2 regions of the Halalkalibacter sp. HAAS-P014 genome follow, and region 2 is predicted to be linked to the other one. Evidence: a T-box and tRNA genes for the amino acid it is inferred to sense, from the RefSeq annotation. Region 2 holds a T-box; the other holds one or more tRNA genes.
The links. The T-box of region 2 lies ahead of serS (serine--tRNA ligase). A T-box ahead of a tRNA ligase gene usually reads a tRNA of that ligase, here a tRNA-Ser.

Region 1: it encodes a tRNA-Ser, which carries the amino acid that the T-box ahead of serS (serine--tRNA ligase) is inferred to sense. The anticodon was not compared.

Annotation. Positions count from the first base shown of each region.
Region 1 is NZ_JBWQTV010000011.1:162,692-170,877, reverse strand. It holds gene AC1FXZ_RS09475 (SDR family oxidoreductase) at 1-519, shown strand, start outside; gene AC1FXZ_RS09470 (aldehyde dehydrogenase family protein) at 573-2,036, shown strand; gene AC1FXZ_RS09465 (response regulator transcription factor) at 2,125-2,820, opposite strand; gene AC1FXZ_RS09460 (alpha/beta hydrolase) at 2,965-3,894, shown strand; gene AC1FXZ_RS09455 (flavin-containing monooxygenase) at 3,972-5,606, shown strand; tRNA gene AC1FXZ_RS09450 (tRNA-Ile) at 5,930-6,006, shown strand; tRNA gene AC1FXZ_RS09445 (tRNA-Val) at 6,014-6,089, shown strand; tRNA gene AC1FXZ_RS09440 (tRNA-Ser) at 6,117-6,207, shown strand; tRNA gene AC1FXZ_RS09435 (tRNA-Glu) at 6,228-6,302, shown strand; RNA gene ffs (signal recognition particle sRNA large type) at 6,338-6,602, shown strand; tRNA gene AC1FXZ_RS09425 (tRNA-Ala) at 6,615-6,690, shown strand; tRNA gene AC1FXZ_RS09420 (tRNA-Leu) at 6,703-6,787, shown strand; tRNA gene AC1FXZ_RS09415 (tRNA-Arg) at 6,792-6,868, shown strand; gene AC1FXZ_RS09410 (YjcZ family sporulation protein) at 7,341-7,433, shown strand; gene yppF (YppF family protein) at 7,720-7,941, shown strand; gene AC1FXZ_RS09400 (thiamine-binding protein) at 8,083-8,186, opposite strand, start outside.
Region 2 is NZ_JBWQTV010000033.1:4,635-12,820, reverse strand. It holds gene AC1FXZ_RS21290 (glutathione ABC transporter substrate-binding protein) at 1-431, opposite strand, end outside; gene AC1FXZ_RS21285 (ABC transporter permease) at 781-1,677, shown strand; gene AC1FXZ_RS21280 (ABC transporter permease) at 1,694-2,635, shown strand; gene AC1FXZ_RS21275 (ABC transporter ATP-binding protein) at 2,675-3,724, shown strand; gene AC1FXZ_RS21270 (ABC transporter ATP-binding protein) at 3,699-4,709, shown strand; gene serS (serine--tRNA ligase) at 5,021-6,301, opposite strand; T-box leader at 6,442-6,662, opposite strand; gene pdxT (pyridoxal 5'-phosphate synthase glutaminase subunit PdxT) at 6,664-7,245, opposite strand; gene pdxS (pyridoxal 5'-phosphate synthase lyase subunit PdxS) at 7,278-8,162, opposite strand.

The sequences.
Region 1 (8,186 bases), on a different contig from region 2:
CCGGAGGGGTCTTCAATTGTTCTTGTATCCTCTATCGCTGCAATGAACTGGAATTCTCATATTCAAGATTATTTAGAATTTGTGAAGCTAGATGATTGGAATTTCGCTCAAAACTATCTGTTGGAACGGAAGGATGATCCTTTATTCGTCGGAGGTCCGGAGAAAGCAAATAAGCCATATACGTTTTCAAAAGAATGTATGATTATTTATTCGACTCTTCGTTGCTGGGAATTGGCAGCTAGGAAAATACGAATAAATACGGTTAGTCCAGGAGCGACAAAGACACCGATGCATGACGATTTTAATGAGATTGTGGGGAAAGAAAGAGGATCGCAAATGCCTGTTTCACCTGTTGGATATGAGGCTAGCCCCGAACAAATGGCGTCAGTGATGTTGTTTTTAAATAGCGATATGGCTAACTATGTAAGCGGTGTCAATGTAGGTGTCGATTATGGCATGGTAGCAGGAATTACAATGAAAAACGAAGCCCCTTCACCTGTTATGAGTGATCGTAAATAAAGACTTTATCATTTTGATTAATAAAAACAAAAAACAGAGAGTGGTGAAGTAAATTGGATAATACTAATAATTTTATTCAACAAATTGATATACGGATTAATAATGAAGATGTGAAAACAGATCAATACCGAGAAGTTGTTGATCCTGGAAGGTTAACAGATGTTGTTGGGCTCGTTGCTGTAGGAAATCCTAGTCATGTCGATCAAGCAGTTGAAGCAGCCCATCAAGCATTTCTTTCTTGGCGAGATACGACTCTTGAACAAAGGAGCCGGCTACTTTTGGATGCAGCAGATATCCTAGAGCAAGGTAGGGATCATTACGCTACCTTACTAACACGTGAAACGGGCATGCTTTTTTCTGGATGTACCGGAGATATTCAGATATCTATCATGTCAATTCGTGAAACGGTAAAAATTGCACAAGATTTTTTCGAACCACAACAAGCTGAAGATGATCACACGCATATTAGTATTGAAAAGGTTCCACTTGGGGTAGTAGCTGCGATTACCCCTTGGAATGTCCCGATGGCGATAGCGATGAGCAAAATTGTACCGATTTTGATTACAGGAAATACGGTTGTTTTAAAACCATCTCCAAACGCTTCAATCGCTGTTTCTATAGCCTTAAGAGAGATCTCTAAATTATTCCCACCAGGTGTCATTAACATTGTTCATGGGGATATTGATGTAGGTGAAGCATTAACATCCCATCCACTTGTTCGAAAAATCACATTGACTGGTGGGGAAAACACAGCTACTAATATCATGAAATCCGCTGCTGATTCGCTAAAGCGAGTGCATTTTGAACTAGGTGGTAATGATCCGGCTATTATTTTAGATGATGTGAATCTTGAAAAAGTATTACCTGAAATCGTAAATTTGACATTTAGGCGATCTGGTCAAGTATGCGTTGCTACAAAAAGAATTTATATTCCAGAATCAATCTATGATGAAGCATGTTCCATTTTTTTAAATCTTGTCGACCAATATAAAATTGGCCACGGTCTTGATAAAGAGGCGACATTCGCTCCTGTTAATAATAAACAGCAATATGACTACGTTACTACACTCATACAAAAAGCAAAACAATATGCAAGAGTAACGGAATTGGGTACTAAATTAAATCCAGATCAGTGGAATAACGGTTATTACATTCAACCAACAGTCATTACTCATGTGAAAAATGAAGAAGAGGTCGTTCAATGTGAACAGTTTGGACCAGTTGTACCATTAGTATCCTATAAAAATGAAGATGAAGTAATTCAAATGGTTAATGATACTGAATATGGCCTTGGTTCATCTGTTTGGACATCTGATTACGAAAGAGGCTTACGTATTGCAAGGAAAATCGAAGCTGGTTGTACAGGAATAAATGGAAGTGTCGATTCTCCTCTTGGAATGAATCTAGTTCCGTTTGGTGGTGTTAAAAGAAGTGGAATCGGCTGGGAAAGAGGTATTTCTGGCTTGAATGAGTATGTGAACTATCATAGTATTACGTATCATAAAAGTTTGGAGTAAGATTACTAGTATAGGTTAATAGATGGGAGGGGCAGGGGTTCTTTCTTCCCCTTAGCCACCTCCTTATTAATAAAGTAAACGCTTCATTTTAATGAAGAATACCTCGTCGAAACAGCTCGGCAACAGCTTGTGTACGATTTTGTGCATTTAGTTTCTGAATAGCTGATTTTACATACTGCTTAACGGTTGCTTCACTTATATACATGGAAGCAGCCATTTCTTTTGTACTCTCTCCAGAAGCTACTCGTCTCATTACCTCCATCTCTCTTCTGCTTAATAAAACTGTATCTTCTGATCGATAGAAATCCTCTAATGTCTTCCCAACAAGTTTTCCGTACAAGGTACATGCAGATAGAACCCTCTCATCTATTTTTGATCCCTCAACAAACTCATTTGTGCATATATAGCCAATTGTCATTGAGCCGAAGAAGATAGGAGTAACAAGTAAGGAGTTAGTAGAGCTTGATAATACATATTTACTGCTTATATTAATGAAATGTTCATACCCTGTACAAAACTTTGCTTTTCTTTCACGAATTGATTTATAGATGATGGGTAATGACCTAATATCATCGCGAATGTCTCTAATTTGAGTAAGACCAGATGTAGAAAAGGAAATAATACCTTCCCCAAGGTAGCCTAAAGGGGAGAACCTAAATAAATATGCATTCGAAACGGGGAAAAGGTCCAAATATACTTCAAGAGCTTGGTACAATTGCTCTTCTTGACTAGAAGCAGTTTCAATTTTTCGCACAGTTTCCTGAATGGTACATTGGGACGTCACCTATATCATCTCCTTTTTGAGGTAGTAATATATTCAAAATTAGGAATATTTTTATTATACAGAAAATTATATTATTTAATTAAGCAACTTAGACTAACCTGACTATAAAAAATCCTGATTAATTTACTAGAAAGGATGATTTCGATGGCTAATTTAGACCCACAAGCAAAGGCTTATTTGGAGGCTTTTAATGCAATGCCAGCTTTACATGAAATGGAGGCGCAAGCTGTAAGAGATATGTTCGCACAAGCCCCACCGGTAGAAGTAGAGCTAGCACGACTTGCAAAGGTAGAAGACCAGCTTATTTCCGTCAGCGATGATGCTGAAATTAAAGTAAGGATCTACACACCAGAGGGTGAAGGGCCTTTTCCAATATTTGTCTACTATCATGGTGGAGGCTGGGTCATTGGGGATCTTGAAACATCGGATGCAAGCTGTCGAATGATTGCAAATAAAACGGGTAGAATTGTTGTTTCTGTAGATTATAGGCTTGCTCCTGAATATAAATTTCCGGTTCCTGTGGAAGATTCTTATAGTGCCTTGAAATGGGTAAGTGAACACGCTGCGTCATTAAACGGAAGCGCTTCCAATTTGGTGGTTGGTGGAGATAGTGCCGGTGGGAACCTTGCTGCAGTCGTATCGTTGATTTCAAGGGATAACAACGGTCCTGAAATTGCAGGTCAAGTTTTAATTTATCCAGTGACAAAGCTCAGTTATGATACAGGATCTTATCAGGAATTTGAAAAAGGTTTTGGTCTTGATCGGGATTTGATGATTTGGTTTGGAAATTATTATATTAACAATGATGAAGATACGCAAAATGTTCATGTCGCCCCGTTATTAGCTGATGATTTAAGCAATTTACCTCCAGCTTTTGTGATCACAGCAGAATGTGATGTTCTTCGCGATGAAGGAATTGAATATGCTAATCGCCTTAAAGAGGCAGGAGTGAAAGTTGCAACGACTTGCGAGTTAGGATTAGTTCACGGGTATTTTACTAATATGGCTGTATTCCCAGACCGTATTAAAGGATCTATAGACAAAATGAAGCAGTTTTTACGTGAACTAAAATAGTAAATAATAAAATGTAAGGGCTTACAAGCGAGGAACAAGTGATCAACTAACAATGCAAAGTTCGGGAGGTAGGTAGAATGGCAAAGAAAAATAAAGTTATTAACTTAGATGCAGTTGTTGTTGGGGCGGGGTTTTCAGGTCTTTATATGCTTCACCGTTTACGTGAGGCTGGCTTTTCTACCCGTGTTTATGAGGCAGCAGATGGTGTAGGTGGTGTATGGTATTGGAATCGCTACCCAGGCGCTCGCTGCGACTCTGAGAGTATCTATTATAACTACACTTTTTCGGAGGAGCTTTACAAGGAATGGACATGGTCTTCTCGTTATCCGGCACAACCTGAAATTCTTCGTTATTTAAACTTTGTAGCTGATAAATTTGACTTGAGACGTGATATTCAGTTTGAGACGCGTATTACATCTGCCCGTTATGATGAAGAAAGAAATAGGTGGTATATCCAAACAGATGATGGAGTTTCTTTGTCAGCTAAGTACTTTATAACAGGAGTAGGCTGCCTTTCTACTTCTAATATTCCTAATTTTAAAGGTTTAGATAACTTTAAAGGGGAATGGTACCATACCGGGCGTTGGCCGAAAGAAGGTGTAGATTTCAAAGGGAAGCGTGTTGGGGTTATCGGAACCGGATCAACAGCTGTTCAAGCGATTCCAGTCATTGCTGAAGAAGCTGGACATCTTTCAGTTTTTCAAAGAACTCCACAATATACGGTTCCAGCACGAAATCACCTATACGATCCTGAATATATACAAAGAGCAAAAGAGAATTTCCAAGAAATTAAAGAAACCATTCGTAAGTCAACAGGTGGACTTCCGACAAAGCAGCCAAAGCCTTCTGCGATAGAAGACTCTGCAAAAGAGCGTGAGAAGGTTTATGAGACTGCTTGGCAACACGGGGGGTCTGGATTTTTCACAGAAACGTATCAAGATATAACGATTAATGAAAAATCAAATGAAACTGCTGCTGAATTCATTCGGGCTAAAATTAAAGAAACTGTTCATGACCCTAAACTTGCTGAAAAACTGTTACCTACTTACTATTATGGTACGAAAAGGCCAATTTTAGATACAAATTACTATGAAACTTTTAACCGCGAAAATGTATCATTGATTGATGTAAAGAATGCGCCGATTGTGGAAATTACAGAAAAAGGGATCCGAACGGAGGAAGCTGAATACGAACTAGATGTTATTGTGTTTGCGACAGGCTATGATGCGATGACAGGAACATTATTTAAAATGGACATTCGAGGCAGGGATGGGATTACGCTTAAGGAAAAATGGGAAAACGGAGCCGCAACAAGAACATACCTTGGTATTACAACAGCTGGATTTCCAAACATGTTTATGATTACTGGCCCTGAAAGTCCTTCTGTTCTAAGTAACATGCCTGTATCAATAGAGCAGCATGTAGAATGGATTTCTGATTGTATAGAATACCTTAGAAAAGAAGATATCGGGACAATTGAGGCAAAAGTTGAGGCAGAAGAGGCATGGAGTAAGCACTGTAGAGAGGTTGCTGAAGCAACACTGTTTACTAAAACAGACTCCTGGTACACCGGACAAAATATCCCTGGTAAGGCACGCAGGTTTTTAATCTACCTTGGAGGAGTTGGAGCTTACCGCGAAAAATGTAGTGAAGTTGCAGCTAGGGGGTATGAAGGATTCTCGTTAGTAAATAAATCTAATACAGTGAAGTAAGGTAATATTATGTGAACTAACCAAGTTTTCTTGGTTGGTTTTCTTTATTAATCTACTTCTAAAAGTTACTTAGAATAGAGTAAGCTTATTGTGGTAGTACTTTAGAGATCTATTTTCTATTTAAATTGACCTTTCTTTAATTATTTTCAAAAAAAGGTTGCTAATGCGTTTTTATTATATTAATATGTTTTGTGTCGGCTTTTAAATTTGAAAAAAAGTTCTAATGATTGATTTAATTGCTGAAAAGTACTTGCGTGGAATTTTGTTTTATGCTAAGATTAATTTTGTCGTCGCAATAGACTTTTCAAATGCATTTCTAGAGAGGACCCTTAGCTCAGTTGGTCAGAGCACTCGGCTCATAACCGATTGGTCGTAGGTTCGAGTCCTACAGGGTCCACCATTCAAATGGAGGATTAGCTCAGCTGGGAGAGCACCTGCCTTACAAGCAGGGGGTCGGCGGTTCGATCCCGTCATCCTCCACCAGTTATTATTGCTTTTTGGCAAAAATGTGGAGAAGTACTCAAGTGGCTGAAGAGGCGCCCCTGCTAAGGGTGTAGGTCGGGCAACCGGCGCGAGGGTTCAAATCCCTCCTTCTCCGCCATTAATCTTTTCGGTTTTTATGGCCCGTTGGTCAAGCGGTTAAGACACCGCCCTTTCACGGCGGTAACACGGGTTCGAATCCCGTACGGGTCACCAACTTTTTAAAACATAAGGTATAACAACTATACATACCGTGCTAGATGGGGAGATGGCGGTGCCCTGTAATCTGCAATCCGCCTTAGCAGAGTTGAATTCCATCCAGCGGTTCGTTACATGTAAGGTTTGCCTTATGCAAGCGGTGTTGACAATTGGGGTCTACGCAACAGAAGCCTATGAACTTGGTCAGGTCCGGAAGGGAGCAGCCATAAGTAGATTATTCTGTGTGCCGTAGGTAACCCTGATCGAGCTGGCTGCATAAGTAACGCTTATGTGTGCGAATCAATGGTTGGTGCACGGTTATAATTTCTTGGGGCCTTAGCTCAGCTGGGAGAGCGCCTGCCTTGCACGCAGGAGGTCAGCGGTTCGATCCCGCTAGGCTCCACCATTACAATTGATTGCGGGTGTGGCGGAATTGGCAGACGCGCTAGACTTAGGATCTAGTGTCTTATGACGTGGGGGTTCGACTCCCTTCACCCGCACCATTTTGCGCTCTTAGCTCAGCAGGATAGAGCAACGGCCTTCTAAGCCGTCGGTCAGAGGTTCGAATCCTCTAGGGCGCGCCATTATGCAATTATACATAAATACTTTTGAAAAGGTCAGCAAAAATTGGCCTTTTTTGTTTTGTCGTAATAAGGTGTACTTATTACTAGGGTAGTGAGTGGAAGTAGACGCAAACTCGGAGTAGATCGGAAGGGACCGGAAAACAGAACCGGAAGAACGAATTGAGCATCAATTTTAATTCGAATTGCGATCGTCATTCAATCAATGGGTGTTCAACTTCGAGAGGTAGTAATAAGGTTGAAGAGTGATTAGTGATTTTAAAAAAGAGCTTACCTGAATTTTTCGGGTGAGCTCTTTTTGGACTTGTTGATTGAAAACTCGAGTAATGATAATACATTGCTAATTTATTTCAATTCTAAATGCGAAAATTCCACGCTTTTAGTAGTTGACCTAACTATGCAAAAAATAACCCTGCAACATACATTGATAATGCGAGGGTGATACTCGCAAAAAGTGATGAAAGGAGGGCTTGGAATGTCTCACGGTTATAAACCAGCTACAGGTTTCGCGTTAATCGTAGTGCTGTTTATTCTATTAGTTATCGTTGGTACAGCGTATGTTTACTAGTAAGATGGAATAGTGCACGCCACTTCCAGGTAAGAGTCGATCATCTCCATTAGAAAGTAAAAGGCAAAGTCATTATATGGCTTTTGCCTTTTAAATTGTCATTGTCTTATGTTCACTTTTGGTTGCCCAAACAAAGCTTGTATTAGCAATTTAAAATTTGTAGCTATATGTATAAATCTGTCGCAAGTTTGAATTTTCAAAAATTAATAAATAAAGCAACTCCTGTGTTATACTCCTTATGTAAGCGCATACACATCAAAAACCTTGGGGAAATGAGTGAGTTGCTATGAAAGTAGAAGATCTAATTAATCGTTTTGTACTAGTTGAAAAGCGTGAGCCGTTCGATGAAAATGAATTATTAGACCATATTCAAAAAAGTTATATTTTCGGGCAATTATCTTTAGTGGAATACAAAAACCTATTTTGTGAACTTGACAAACGTGGAGCCAAAAAACCAGACTCGCTGTATTTTAAAACAGAGTTTTTATATTTTGATGAGGTAAATTAAAGCTAATTATTACTCAGGGGGAGCGATGCTTCGCCTTTTTTGTTTCTGAAATTATTTGTAATATGAAGAGGCAGAGCTTCGCCACAGGCTCTGCCTTTTAATATCTCTATAATCCCCTTAGCATAGTTGCTAAAGTTATCATTAATATACTTTATCTTCAATTGAGACACCACTCGGTTTATAATGAATCTTTATATTCGTGATACATTCAGATGCGCCGGTGTTAATTCCTAAAGTTTGTGCTT
Region 2 (8,186 bases):
GAACGAGGTGAAGCAACATCTGGATCTAATACACGATCAAGGTTTGCTTTTACAACTTCTGCAGTAAAGTCTGAACCATCATGGAATTTAACACCTTCACGAAGGTAAAATTCCCATGTTGTATCATCAATCATTTCCCAATCTTCTGCAAGACCAGGTTGTAACTCCATGTCTTCGTCTTGAGTAACTAATTGCTCATAAATGTTTTGCGCAATATTACTTGACGGAGTATCGTTCGACCCATGAGGATCAAGCGATTGAGCATCTGATTGCATCGCGATGATTAATTCACCACCCTCAGTTGCTTCAACAGCCTCTTCTCCTTCTTCAGAATCAGGCGTTGCGTCAGGCTCACTTGCACAAGCAGCCATAAATAAACTGAACGCTAGTACAACAGCCAAAAAGATAAATGAATTTTTTGACATTTTCATCTAATTAACCCCCATTTTGCATTTTTTATGATTTTTTAACCAATATCAATATAACTTAATCATTTGGTGAACACAAGTATAAAATACACAAAATTATTTTATTAGTAAAGTAATTTAATTTTACAGAATATATAATTATTCAGATTTTTTTGTATTAACCAACACTTTCTATTAAAAACTTCTTTTTTTCGATAAATTTCATTATATTCCAATAGAAATCTCCCCATTGTAAATACTGATAAGAGTGATATAATAAAAATTTGTGATATAGTGTTTTATCTTGTCGAATGCACATGAATATTCAGATAAGATTGAAATGTAAATTTTATATAGAAAGGAAGTAAATTTTATGAGCGAACAAACTGTTAATAACGCTAAAACATCAAGCAGTCCACCAAATCCAACTGTTCAAAGATGGCAAGGCTTCTTTAAAAAGTTAAGAAAGAATAAAGCAGCTATGGTCGGTGGTTTACTCATTCTCTTCTTTATTATTGTAGCGATTATCGGGCCGTACTTTGCTCCGTATGATCCAAATGTCCAAAATCATGTCAATAAACTTGCTGGACCTTCTGCAGAACATTGGTTCGGTACCGACCATCATGGACGAGATATATTCAGCCGAATTATTCACGGAATGTCCATAACATTATATGTAGGTTTCTTCTCAGTAATTATTGGTGCTGCCATTGGTATATTTCTCGGTATTGTCGCTGGTTATTACGGAGGTCGTACCGATGCAATTATTATGCGTATTATGGATGTCCTTTTAGCATTCCCTGGTATCTTACTTGCATTAGCGATTGTTAGTGTATTAGGTGGAAGTTTAACAAATGTAATCATCGCTGTTGGTATATTCTCTATACCTGTTTTTGCACGTATTGTAAGAGGATCAACTCTTTCTGTACGCAAACTTGAATATATTGATGCAATGAGAGCATTAGGCGCAAGTGATGGGCGTATTATTTTCAAACACATTTTACCGAATGTAACCTCTCCGTTAATTGTTCAGGCTACATTAAGTATTGCAACTTCTATTCTAACAGCAAGTGGTCTGTCATTCTTAGGAATGGGAGCTCAACCTCCTACACCAGAGTGGGGAGCAATGTTAAGTGGAGGAAGAGATTATATGTGGGGTGCTCCTCATGTTGCTTTTTTTCCAGGTGTAGCGATTGTCATTGTTGTTTTAGCTTTCAATATCTTTGGTGATGGCTTGAGAGATGCATTAGATCCAAAAATGAAAAACTAGAAAGAGGTGCAAAAAAATGTTTCAATTTATCCTGCGTCGTCTTATCCAGACGATTCCTGTGTTAATAGGTGTTACAATTCTTACATTTAGCTTGATGCACCTCATTCCTGGTGATCCGGCTCAAATCATGGCAGGTGAAACTGCTTCTCCACAACAAATTGAGCAAATGCGTGATAGATTAGGCTTAAATGATCCTCTTCCGGTTCAATATATGAATTATGTTACAGGCGCTATTCAAGGTGATCTTGGTAATTCGATTCGAAGTGGACGAGACGTTTCAAGCGAGATCGGAGCTCGTTTTTGGGTGACGATGGAACTTGCCATATACAGTACGATCTTAAGTGTATTTATTGGGTTAATAGCTGGGGTTATTTCAGCAACTAAACATTACACACTTACAGATGTTATTATTATGATTATCGCTTTATTCGGGCTATCGATGCCAAACTTCTGGCTCGGTCTTATGTTAATTCAATGGTTTGCAATCGGGATGGATATAGGTCCGATTAATACAGGTTGGTTTGCGGCTTCAGGTTGGGGGTCATGGCAACAAATCGTCTTGCCTGTTGTTACTCTAGGTACAGCTGGTGCAGCTATCATTGCCCGTATGACACGTTCAAGCATGCTAGAAGTTGTCGGACAAGATTATATCCGTACAGCTCGTGCTAAAGGTGTGAAAGAAGGAGTTGTCATTTATCGACACGCTCTAAAAAATGCCATGATACCAGTAGTAACAGTTGTTGGTCTCCAATTTGGAGCTTTACTTGGTGGAGCTGTATTAACGGAAATGGTATTTGCCGTTAACGGCATGGGGCGTTTAATCATTGACGCTATTCGTGCACGTGACTTCCCTATTGTTCAAGGAACTGTACTTGTGTTTGCGTTGATATTCGTTTTAGTTAACTTATTTGTAGATATTGCGTATCGCTTATTAAATAAACGTATTGATTTAAATTAACTTTTTAGCATTACTATATGTAGAAAGGTGTGAAACCCTATGACGACAAAGATCGACAACAAGGATGAAACAATTCTTGAAATTCGTGACCTTCGCACTTCGTTTTTTACAGAACAATTTGAGGTGAAAGCTGTCGATGGTGTCACTTTTTCTGTACCTAAAGGAAAGACACTAGGGGTTGTTGGTGAGTCAGGTTCTGGGAAGAGTATTACATCACTTTCAATTCTAAGACTAATCCAAAATCCTGGGAAAGTCGTAGGCGGTCAGATCCTTTTCAAAGGGGATGACCTTCTTCAAAAGACAGAAGCCCAAATGAGAAAAATTCGTGGGAACGAAATTTCAATGATTTTCCAAGAACCTATGACGTCTCTAAACCCCGTTTATACAGTTGGGCAGCAAATTGGTGAAGCATTTCAAATTCATGAGAAATTAAATAAAAAACAAGCGATTAAACGCTCAATAGATATGTTAAAGCTGGTTGGTATTCCATCTCCTGAACAGCGTGTGCATCAATATCCACATGAACTTTCAGGTGGGATGCGTCAACGTGTGATGATTGCTATGGCCTTAGCATGTAATCCTGAATTACTCATTGCCGATGAGCCAACGACGGCGTTAGATGTTACGATACAAGCTCAGATATTAGAATTAATGAAAGACTTACAAGATCGTTTAGGTATGTCTATTATTATGATCACTCATGACCTTGGTGTTGTTGCAGAAACATGTGATTATGTAGCGGTAATGTATTGTGGGAAAGTAGTAGAATATGCTTCGGTCGATGAATTGTTCCGTAACCCACGCCACCCTTACACAGTCGGATTGCTAAACTCTTTGCCTCGTCATGATATCGATCTAGAAGACGAAGAGTTATCTGTTATTAAAGGTGCCGTACCAAGTCCTGCAGATATGCCAATTGGATGTCGCTTTGCGCCCCGTTGTCCTTATTCAAGTGATATATGTGTAGAACGCCTCCCTAATTTAGAGGAAGATGAAAATGGCATGCAAATTCGTTGTTGGATCTACTCAGAGGAGTGGGATGGCGATCCGGAGGTGAACGTGTATGAAAAACGAACTACTGAAAGTTAAAGATCTTAAGCAATACTTTCCGATTAAAGGTGGTATTTTAGGTCGTACTGTTAACAATGTAAAAGCTGTTGATGGTGTGACATTTACCGTATATGAAGGGGAAACCGTTAGTATCGTAGGTGAATCCGGTTGTGGGAAATCAACAACCGGTAGAGCCATTCTAAGATTAGATGAACCAACAGCAGGTGAAGTCGTTTTTGATGGTGAGGACCTACTTTCTCTAAATAAAAAGCAAATGAGAAAGAAGCGTAAAGATCTGCAGATTATATTCCAAGATCCATATGCTTCAATCAATCCACGTCAAACAGTAAGACAAATACTTGAAGAAGCATTAGAAATTCAAAATGTTGTTCCACCTGAAAAACGTTCTGAGAAAATTCGTGATTTAATGGAGACAGTCGGACTTGGTGCGCATCAAGCTGATCGTTTCCCTCATGAGTTTAGTGGTGGTCAACGTCAACGTATCGGGATTGCGCGAGCATTATCGGTTGATCCAAAGTTAATCATCTGTGATGAAGCTGTATCGGCATTAGACGTTTCTATTCAAGCACAAGTATTGAACTTATTGAAAAAATTGCAGAAGGACTTTCAGCTTACGTATTTGTTTATCTCACATGATTTAGGGGTTGTACGTCATATTTCTGACCGAGTAATTGTTATGTATCTTGGACGAATTGTGGAAATCGGTGATAAAACATCGGTTTTTGATAACCCACAACATCCATATACAAAAGCACTACTATCAGCAATTCCTGTACCGGATCCAAATAAGAAAAAAGAACGTATCATCTTAAAAGGCGATGTACCTTCGCCAATCAATCCTCCATCAGGCTGTCGTTTCCACACACGTTGCCCGTTTGCAACAGACCTATGTAAAACTGATACGCCGGAATTGAAAGCAGAAGGTTACATGAAAGAAGGCCATCTAGCTGCATGTCACTACATGGATGAGATCGAATCAGGCAAACATAAACCGAAATACTAGAGAACACAAAAAACAGACCAAAGTGCGCGGTCTGTTTTTTGTGTTCTCTAAGCAATGAGCGTAGCCGGCGTTTTGTCTTTAGGCTTTTGAGTGGTCTTCTCAAAAGCCGTACGCCGTGCGCAGCCATTGCCACCTTCACTCTATATTCGGGACGTGGGTTTTTTTTCTCATAACAATAGCACTTCCTCGTTATATCTTTAGGCTTTTGAACGCTCTTCTCAAAAGCCGTACGCCGTGCGCAGCCATTGCCACCTTCCTGCTCTAACCAAAAAACCCAGACTGCATACAATATGCAGTCTGGGTTTTCCACTCTATTTAGCTGTAATCTTTTCTACGTTCCCCATATATGGACGCAATACTTTCGGGATTGTTATCGTTCCATCTTCTTCTTGATAATTCTCTAAGATAGCTGCGACTGTACGGCCAACTGCAAGACCAGACCCATTTAAAGTATGAACAAACTCTGGCTTCGCCTTTGGTTCAGGGCGATACTTAATATTGGCACGACGAGCCTGAAAATCCTCAAAGTTACTACAAGAAGAAATCTCACGGTATGAGTCGTTACTTGGGATCCATACTTCAATATCGTATTTCTTTGCTGCCGTAAAGCCTAAATCTGCTGTACACATACTTAATACTCTGTATGGCAATTCAAGCAGCTGCAAGACCTTTTCAGCGTGTCCAGTCAACACTTCTAACGTTTCATAAGAGTCTTCAGGTTTAACAAAACGTACAAGTTCTACTTTGTTAAATTGGTGTTGACGAATTAATCCTCGTGTATCACGACCTGCAGAGCCAGCCTCAGAACGGAAATTGGCACTATAAGCTGTATACGCACGTGGTAAATCATCAGCTGCTAGTATTTCATCACGATGTAAGTTCGTCACCGGCACTTCAGCAGTAGGAATTAGAAAATACTCTTGGTCTTGGATTTTAAATGCATCCTCTTCAAACTTAGGAAGCTGTCCTGTACCTGTCATACTCGCACGGTTAACCATATAAGGTGGTAGTACTTCCTCATAACCATGCTCATCTTGATGCAAGTCCATCATAAAGTTAATCAAAGCGCGTTCTAAGCGTGCACCTATTCCCTTATAGAAGACAAAGCGACTACCGGTTACTTTAGAGGCCCGTTCAAAATCGAGGATGCCAAGTTCTGTTCCTAAGTCCCAGTGAGCTTTCGTTTCAAAGCCAAAAGAACGAACCTCTCCCCATTTGCGAACTTCAACATTATCATCCTCTGTATCACCAACCGGTACACTTTCATGAGGAATGTTTGGAATCGTAAGCAGTATTCCTTCAAGATCTGCCTCTACACTACGTAACTGCTCATCAAGCGACTTAATCTTCTCGGAAACCTCTTTTGTTTCTTTAATTAAGTGATCAGCATCCTGTTTCTCGCGCTTTAATTGCGCTACTTCTTGAGACACTTGATTACGTCTGCTCTTAAGTTCTTCTACTTCAACAATAATTGTACGACGCTTTTCATCTAATTCTTCGAAATGATCAAGACCTGAAATATCTTCGCCTCTTGTCGCAAGTCTTGTCTTTATATCGTTAAAATCTTTACGCAAACGTTTAATATCTAACATTGGTTATCCTCCTCTTGTCTTATGTTTCCTATTCTACCAAATTACAAAGCAGATAAACATCCATGAGATCTGCTCCTGATACAGAAATATAGTCATTTAAAATTTTCTCCATAAAAAAATGCCCTCCCCCCTTCTATATTAGAAGGGACGAGAGCACCCGCGTTACCACCCTTGTTGCCTAGGTATTAGGACCGCTCTTCCCTAATACCTAAATACCACTCTAGCACTTAACGGCTGCTTACCGAGAAGATTTCATACTTCTGCTCAAAGGTGGATTCCATACAAGTACTGACTGGTTCACACCTGCCACCAGCTCTCTGCACAGCACGTTGTATGTACTAATCCTCATCTACGTTTTTACTTTATTGTTGTCTTGCTTGTTCTACAATCGAAACAAAGAATTGATGAAAACGATGATCATCAGTCAATTCTGGATGAAATGAGCATGCAAGGAAGTTACCTTGTCTTGCAGCAACAATTTCATCACCATACTTTGAAAGTACTTGTACATCTTCACCGACGTTTAAAATAAGTGGAGCACGAATGAAGACTGCACGTATATCTTCGCCTACGCCTGCAACATGAAGGTCCGTCTCGAAACTCTCACGTTGACGCCCAAATGCATTACGCTGCACTTTCATATCAATAACAGCTAAATGTCCGTCATCTTGCCCTTCGATCTGACCAGCCATTAATATAGCACCTGCACACGTTCCAAACATCGGTTTGCCTTGAGCTGCAAATTCTTTTAATGGTTCAAAGAAACCATAAAGATTAATGAGCCGGCGCATCGTTGTACTTTCTCCACCAGGTAATACTAAACCATCTAAGTCATCGAGTTGCTCAACTTTTTTTACAACAACGATTTCTGTATTTGGAGCCTCAAGGCATTTTACATGCTCTCTAACTGCTCCTTGTAATGCTAATACACCTATTTTAACCATTATGGATCCTTTCCCTTACAAAAAAGTCAAGCTTACCAGCCACGCTCTTGCATGCGCTCACTTGGGTTAAGAGTTGAAATTTCAATTCCCTTCATTGCTGTTCCAAGTCCTTTTGAAAGCTCAGCAATTAATGCATAGTCTTCATAGTGAGTTGTTGCTTCCACAATAGCACGAGCAAATTTTTCAGGGTTATCTGATTTGAAGATACCAGAACCAACAAATACTCCGTCTGCACCTAACTGCATCATTAATGCAGCATCTGCAGGAGTTGCTACACCACCGGCTGCAAAGTTAACAACAGGTAGTTTACCCGTTTCTTTAATTTGTAACAAAAGGTCAAATGATGCACCAAGGTTTTTCGCTTCTGTCATAAGCTCATCAGTAGACATTTGTTTTACTTTGTTGATTTGGCCTTGAATCATACGCATATGACGAACAGCCTCAACGATATTTCCTGTTCCAGGTTCACCTTTTGTACGAATCATTGACGCACCTTCACCAATACGACGTGAAGCTTCTCCTAAGTCACGTGCGCCACATACGAATGGAACAGTGAAATCACGCTTGTACAAATGGAATACTTCATCTGCTGGTGTTAACACTTCACTCTCGTCGATATAGTCAACACCCATCGCTTCAAGTACACGTGCTTCAACAATATGACCGATACGTGCTTTCGCCATTACTGGGATTGAAACTGCACCTAGTACTTCTTCTACGATTGTTGGATCTGCCATACGCGCTACTCCACCTGCAGCACGAATATCAGCTGGTACACGCTCAAGTGCCATAACAGCAACTGCACCTGCAGCTTCAGCAATCTTTGCTTGTTCAGCGTTGATAACGTCCATGATGACGCCACCTTTTTGCATTTCTGCCATACCTCTTTTTACTCTGTCTGTACCTGTTTGACTCATTTGTATATCCTCCTATACCGTTCT